Regions from separate parts of the Parasphingorhabdus pacifica genome, predicted to be linked through region 1. Evidence: riboswitches for the same ligand, from Rfam matches in the RefSeq annotation. Region 1 holds a riboswitch; the other holds the start of a gene.

Region 1 (3,456 bases):
GCCCGCCCCGCAGCCGGCCGCGCGAACGGAACCGGTCAAACCGGCGGAACCGGAGCAATCGGAGCAACCGGACCACGGGCACTCGGTCCAACCCGAACCCGCGCCGGACGAGCACCCGGAATCGGCCACGAGCGAGCAAGTGCCCGCCTCGGAACCCTCCGAAATGCCGACACCAGCATCGGAGGATCCCGCGACGACGGATGAAACGTCGACGGCGGAACCGGAAATTACCGAGTCGATAGATCCGGAAAATGGGATAACTGGCGAAAACCAGGAGTTCGGCGGGTAATAGAAGTAGTAACCCGGATGCCGTCCGGTGCCGAAAAGTTTTCGTCGCCAAATGCAACGAAAGGAGGATGAAACGGACACACGGTCACCTCGATACTGGCTCACCGACGGGGGTCGGAGATCCATCACGACGAGGGAGACCGCAATGAAACGTAGATTCACGGCGCGAATGACCGGAGCCGTGGTATTGGCAGCGGGAACTTTCGCCGCGTTCACCGCGCCGGCGACCGCTTCCGAACCCGCACCCCGCACGGCCGAAGCGGAAACCATGCTGGAGGCCATGCAGCGGGACCTCGGCGTCACCGCTGACCAGGCACGGCAACGGTTGGCCTCGGAAGCCCGCGCCAGTGGAGCGGACCAGAAGCTGCGGGAGGACCTCGCGGGCTCCTTCGGTGGATCGCACTACGACGCCGGGTCGGGCAAACTCGTCGTCGGGGTCACCGACCAGGCCGCCGCGAACCGGGCCGAAGCAGTCGGCGCCGAAGCCCGGATGGTCGAACACACCAGTCGGGAATTGGCCTCGATCGCCGAGGAACTGAATGCGAACACCGGCGATCTGCCCCAATCGGTCAGCGGCTGGTACGTGGACAGCCGCAGCAATTCGGTGATCGTCACGACCGCTCCGGGAACGTCCGCGGAAGCTACCGAGTTCGTCCGCGAATCGGACGTGAACACCGCTGCGGTTGACGTGGTCGAGTCGACCGAATCCCCGCGAACGCTCGCCGATGTGATCGGCGGCAACGCCTTCTACATCGGTGGCGCGCGCTGTTCGGTCGGATTCTCCGTGCAGGGCGGTTTCGTGACGGCCGGGCACTGCGGGGACACCGGCGACAGCACCAGCCAACCGAGCGGCACCTTCGCCGGCTCCTCGTTCCCGGGCAACGACTACGGCTACGTCCAGGTCTCCTCGGGTGAGACACCGCAGCCGCTGGTCAACAACTACTCCGGCGGCACCGAAGCCGTCGCGGGATCCAGTGAAGCCCCCGTGGGCGCGTCGATCTGCCGGTCGGGTTCGACCACCGGCTGGCACTGCGGCACCGTGCAGGCCAAGAACCAGACCGTCAGCTACCCGCAGGGCACCGTCAACGGTTTGACCCGTACCGACGTCTGCGCCGAGCCCGGTGACTCCGGTGGATCCTGGCTGTCCGGCGACCAGGCGCAGGGCGTCACCTCCGGCGGATCGGGCAACTGCACCAGCGGTGGCACGACGTACTTCCAGCCGGTCAACGAGATTCTCAGCACCTACGGGCTCACCCTGCTCACCCGCTGACCGGATTCGGATCCGACCGGGCGATCGAACCGGGCAACGGAGCCGGCCGAACGAGGAATTCGCGCGGAACCGCACCGATGCGGTTCCGCGCGAAACCGCGTGCGGACCATCAGTAGAGCAGGCGCGCCCGGAGGGACTCGGCGGCCGCTTGTGGATCGTCCGCCTCGGTGATGGCCCGGACCACCACGACCCGTTCCGCTCCCGCGGCCAGCACGTCGTCGAGGTTGCCCGCCCCGATGCCGCCGATCGCGAACCACGGGCGCCCGTGCCCCCGGTGTTCGGCCGCGTGCCGCACCAGTTCGAGGCCCGCGGCTTCTCGGCCCGGTTTCGTCGGCGTCGTCCACACCGGTCCGGTGCAGAAGTAGTCGACCCCCAGCTCCGTGGCGGCCGAATCGGCCTGGACGAGATCGTGTGTCGACCGGCCGACCGCGACCTGGTCACCCACGATCCGCCTGGCGAGTTCCACCGGGATGTCGTCCTGCCCCAGGTGCAGCACGTCCGCCTCGGCCGCCAGCGCGATATCGGCCCGGTCGTTGACCGCGAGCAACGCTCCGTGCCGCACGCACGCCTCCGCCAGGACCTCCAGCGCGGCCAACTCCTGTCGCGCCTCCATCGGAGCCCCGTCCGGGCTCTTGTCGCGGAGCTGGATGATGTCGACGCCGCCGGACAGCGCCGCTTCCGCGAAGTCCGCGAGATCGTCCTGCGCGGTACGCGCATCAGTGCAGAGGTATAGCCGTGCGTCGTCGAGCCGTGCGCGGATACCGAAGCCGTCCAATCCAGGCATGTCACCAGCCTAGCCGTCGAGTAGCGCTCCGCCCGTTCGGAGAGATCGTGGTGGTCCGCCGGGTGGGAGCGGTAGTGTGGTTGCTGGTCCGCACGGGAGTCCGGCAAGCCCGGACTGAGAGGGGGCGGGACGCCCCGACCGTCGTACCTGATCCGGGTCATGCCGGCGCAGGGAGCGTGAAATGCCCGAACAACGTGCCGAGCGCGTCGCCGTCATCGGCGGCGGCGTCATCGGCTTGTCCGTCGCCTGGCGAGCCGCCGACGCCGGATTCGAAGTCGTGCTGATCGACGACCAGCCGGCCTCCGGTGCCTCCTGGGTCGCGGGCGGCATGCTGGCGCCGATCGCCGAGGCGTGGCCCGGGGAGGAGGCCCTGCTCGACCTGGGCGCGGTGTCGCTCCACCGGTGGCCCGCCTTCGCCGAGCGACTGGCGCGTGCCTCCGGTCTTCCCGCGGGGCTGCGCGAGGAGGGCACGCTGGTGGTCGGCGTGGACAGCGCCGACCGCGCCGACCTCCGCAGGCTCGCCGAGCACCTGGCCGGCCTGGGGCGATCGGTCACCGAATTGTCCGGGCGCGAACTGCGCAGGGAAGAGCCCGCGCTGGACCCTTCGATCCGTGCGGGACTCGCGGTTCCGGGGGACCTCGCGGTGGACAACCGGGTGGCGCTGGCCGCCCTGCGCGCGGCGGCGACCGCCTCGGGTGTGGAGTTCGTCCAGCGGCGCGCGGTGGCGGCCCGCACCGGAAAGGTGGCGCTGGCCGATTCGGAAATCCGGTGCGACCAGGTCGTCGTGGCCGCCGGGGCGCACTCCGCGGCCCTGCACCCGGCGCTGCACGGCCGAATCCGACCGATCAAGGGGGAAGTACTCCGGTTGCGCGCCCGGCAGCTCGCGATGCCGCCACCTCGGCGCACCATCCGCGGACCGGTTCGCGGGCGGCAGGCGTACCTGGTGCCCAGGGATGACGGCCTGGTGGTCGGGGCGACCCAGTACGAGGTCGGTTTCGACACCGAGGTCACCGCGGGCGGGGTTCGGGACCTGCTCGCCGACGCCGAACGGCTGATGCCGGGAATCGCCGAATACGCGCTGGTCGAGTCGGCAGCGGGACTGCGGCCGGGCACC
Region 2 (3,456 bases), 380 kb from region 1:
TCTCGCTGCCTCAGGCCGGGTCATTGGTCCCGTCGGTACTGCCCTTCCGTCGAGACCTTGCCTTCCCGATCGCCATGCCTGCACCAGGTCCGATCGCTATCCCGACAGCCAAGAACGCCCATTCGTCCAGAAGCAGGGAAAACGCGACTCCCAGTGCCAAGCCGACAGCGGCACCGGAGCCGATCTCTCGCTGATCAGCGATCTTGTGCACGACACAACCTCCGCTCGCCCGCGTCCGAACTGAGGGACCACCCGCGCGGACCTACCACCCCAGTGGACTCGAATCCTATTTTCCCGCAGCGCCCGTTGGAAATGCCGGTTATGTCTCCTGGCGGGTGCGGGGTGGTTGGTGGTCTCCACGGGTGCTGTCCTGACCAGCAGTGCTGTGCGGAATCTGTGTAAGAGAAGGGCTCTCTCGCCGGGTCCCCGGCGAGAGAAGCTGTGGCGCTGTGATCACGGCACCTGGTGGTTCGTGCTACTGGCTCACGCTCGATCTATATCTCTGCGCAGGGGGATGCGCCCCGGGGCCCGCCCGGATTCGTGTCGGGCGGGGCTTCCGGTCGGTGATCAGTGGTCGAGCCGACCTGTCTTGACTGCGGACAGGAATGCCGACCACGCCGACGGGCTGAACACGAAGGCGGCGCCATCGGGGATCTTGGAGTCCCGGACGGCGATCGTGTCGGACAGGTCTGCGATCTCGGCGCAGTTGTCGTTGTCGGTGGTGCGGCTGGACTTGTGCCAGGTGACCGGCCCAAGAGCTGGGGCTCGCACGTAGCCCTCCTTAAACGTTGGCTATGCCGAACCGACCAGCCGCGCCCTGCTCAGGAGAGGGCTTCCACCACGCCGTCGATCTCCTCGGCCATCGACACGTCCTTGTGGGTGATCCCGCCTTCCGAGTGCGTCGAGCAGTGGAAGGTGACCTTGCGCCACCGGATGTCCATGTCCGGGTGGTGGTGCTCGCTCTCGGCGATCTCGGCTATGCGGTTCACGGCCTGGATCGCCTGCGCGAAGTTTTCGAACTCCACGGTCCGGGTCAGCTCCGAGTCGTCCTGGTGCCAGTCCGGCAGATGCGCCAGCGCCTCGGACACCTGCGTGTCGTTGAGAAGATCGGTCATGAACACATGGTGGTGCCTCACCGCCCGGAATGCGAGCAACCCGCCGGTGCGTCGGCGCGGCTCGTGCGGCCACGGGGCGTGGCGAGCGTCTCGAACACGCGCCTGCCGTCGCGATCTCACCTGAAGTACACTCACGTCGCCACGGGAGTCCAGTGAGCTGGGCTGAGAGGAGGGGCCGAACCCCTCGACCGTCGAGACCCGAACCGGATCATGCCGGCGCGGGGAGGCGATGCGATCAGCTCGATGCCGCACGCGTGGTGTGAGATCGGGAGGATCGTTTGAAACGTTCGTTACAGCGCCTCGGCGTCGCCACCGTGGTGGTCGCCCTGGCATCCGGCTGCTCGCTCATCGGAACTTCGGCGGAGCCGCCACCGGGCACGCGCACGGTCACGCTGGTCGCCCACGACTCCTTCGCCGTCGACGAGCAGGTGCTCGCCGACTTCGAACGGAAGAACGGGATTCACGTCGAGATCCGGCACAGCGGTGACGCCGGGGAACTCACGAACAAACTCGTGCTGTCGAAGGGCGACCCGATCGGCGACGTCGCCTACGGGGTCGACTCCACCTTCGCCTCTCGCGCGCTGGGCGAGGGCGTGTTCGCCCAGCACGACGCCGTCAACGCCGACCGCGGCCCCGAACGCCACGCGCTGGGGGCCGGTGACCGGCTCACCGCCGTCGACGTGGCCGACGTGTGCCTCAACGTCGACACCCGCTGGTTCGCCGAACACGGCGTTCCGGAGCCGACGAGCCTGCGCGACCTGACCGATCCCCGGTACCGCGACCTGCTCGCCGTGCCGAACCCGACGACGTCCTCCCCGGGGCTCGCATTCCTGCTCAACACCGTCGCCACTTTCGGCGAAACCGGCTGGCAGGACTACTGGCAGCGGCTGATGGCCAACGGCACCAAGCTCAGCTCCGGTTGGGAAGAGGCCTACAACCAGGACTTCTCCGGTTCGTCCGGTGCGGGACCGCGCCCGATCGTGCTGTCCTACGCTTCCTCCCCGGCCGCCGAGGTCGGGCCGGACGGCACCGCCCCGACCAAGGCGCTCCTGGACACCTGCTACCGGCAGGTCGAATACGCCGGGGTGCTGGCGGGCGCCGAACACCCGGAAGCGGCGGGCAAGGTGGTCGACTTCCTGCTCTCCCAGGATTTCCAGCGCCAGGTCGCCGAACAGATGTACGTGTACCCGGTCGTGCGGGACGTGCCGCTGCCTCCGGGCTGGGCCACCCACGCGCCGCTGCCGCACGATCCCGCCGAAATGCCCGCCGAACGGGTCGAACGCCACCGCGACCAGTGGGTCGAACAGTGGCGCGACGTGGTTCGGGGCTGACCGCCGATGACCGTGCTCGCCGGTCGGCGGCGGAGTTCGTCGCCCGCGCCGCGTGCCGGGCACCGGGTGCTGCTGCCGCTCGCCGGTGCGCTGGTGCTCGGATTCCTCGGGACGTTCTTCGTGTGGCCGGTGGCGGCCATCGTCGAGCTGGGCCTGGACGGCGAATTCGGGGCGGTGCTGACCGAGCCGAGCACCTGGCGGCTGGTGGGTTTCACCCTGGGGCAAGCCGCCGCGTCCACGGCGGTGGCGCTGCTGGCGGGCATGCCGCTGGCCTACGTCCTCGCCCGCGCGGCCGTGCCCGGGCGAACCGCGATCCGGGCGATGATCACGGTGCCGTTCGTGCTGCCGACGATCGTGGTGGGCATGGCCTTCCGCGCGCTGCTCGGAGGTTCGGACGGCAGCGTGTTGGCGATCGTGCTGGCCAACGCGTTCTTCAACGTCGCGGTGGTGGCCAGGACCGTCGGTGGGCTCTGGGCGCACCTCGATCCCCGTGGTGAGGACGCCGCGCGGAGCCTGGGCGCCTCCCGGTTGCGCGCGTTCCGTTCGATCACGCTGCCCGCGCTGATGCCCGCGCTCGGATCCGCCGCGGCAGTGGTGTTCCTGTTCTGCTCCACGAGCTTCGGCATCGTGCTGGTGCTCGGGGACGGCCGGTACCGGACCCTCGAAACCGAGATCTACCTGCGCACCGTGCGAATGCTCGACCTCTCCGGTGCGGCCGCGCTGTCGCTGCTGCAAGTGGCGGCGGTGCTGGCGGCGCTGGTGATCGCCGCCGTGGCCAGGCGGCGTCGCGAGACGGCGCTGCGGCTGCGGCGCACCGGGGACACCGCGCGACGGCCTCGGGGCGCGGAATGGTGGGTGGTCGGAGCGGCCGCACTGGTGCTCAGCGGAATGCTCACCCCGATCGTGGGGCTGCTGGCCCGTTCGGTCACCGCGCCCGACGGCTGGAGCCTCGCCGGATTCCGGGCGCTGGCCGGAACCGGGGAGCGCGGCACGCTGGAGGTCTCGGGCTA

The links. Region 1 has a riboswitch for thiamine pyrophosphate ahead of thiO (glycine oxidase ThiO). Riboswitches for the same ligand answer to the same signal wherever they lie in the genome.
Region 2: it holds a riboswitch for thiamine pyrophosphate, as region 1 does, so the genes downstream of both, ACYVAN_RS08195 (thiamine ABC transporter substrate-binding protein) here and thiO (glycine oxidase ThiO) in region 1, are expected to answer to the same signal.

Annotation. Positions count from the first base shown of each region.
Region 1 is NZ_BAAGYS010000006.1:67,757-71,212, forward strand. It holds gene ACYVAN_RS06400 (hypothetical protein) at 1-289, shown strand, start outside; gene ACYVAN_RS06405 (S1 family peptidase) at 458-1,558, shown strand; gene thiE (thiamine phosphate synthase) at 1,668-2,342, opposite strand; TPP riboswitch at 2,425-2,533, shown strand; gene thiO (glycine oxidase ThiO) at 2,524-3,456, shown strand, end outside.
Region 2 is NZ_BAAGYS010000006.1:447,032-450,487, forward strand. It holds gene ACYVAN_RS08185 (DUF397 domain-containing protein) at 568-771, opposite strand; gene ACYVAN_RS08190 (4a-hydroxytetrahydrobiopterin dehydratase) at 822-1,115, opposite strand; TPP riboswitch at 1,247-1,357, shown strand; gene ACYVAN_RS08195 (thiamine ABC transporter substrate-binding protein) at 1,394-2,446, shown strand; gene ACYVAN_RS08200 (ABC transporter permease) at 2,453-3,456, shown strand, end outside.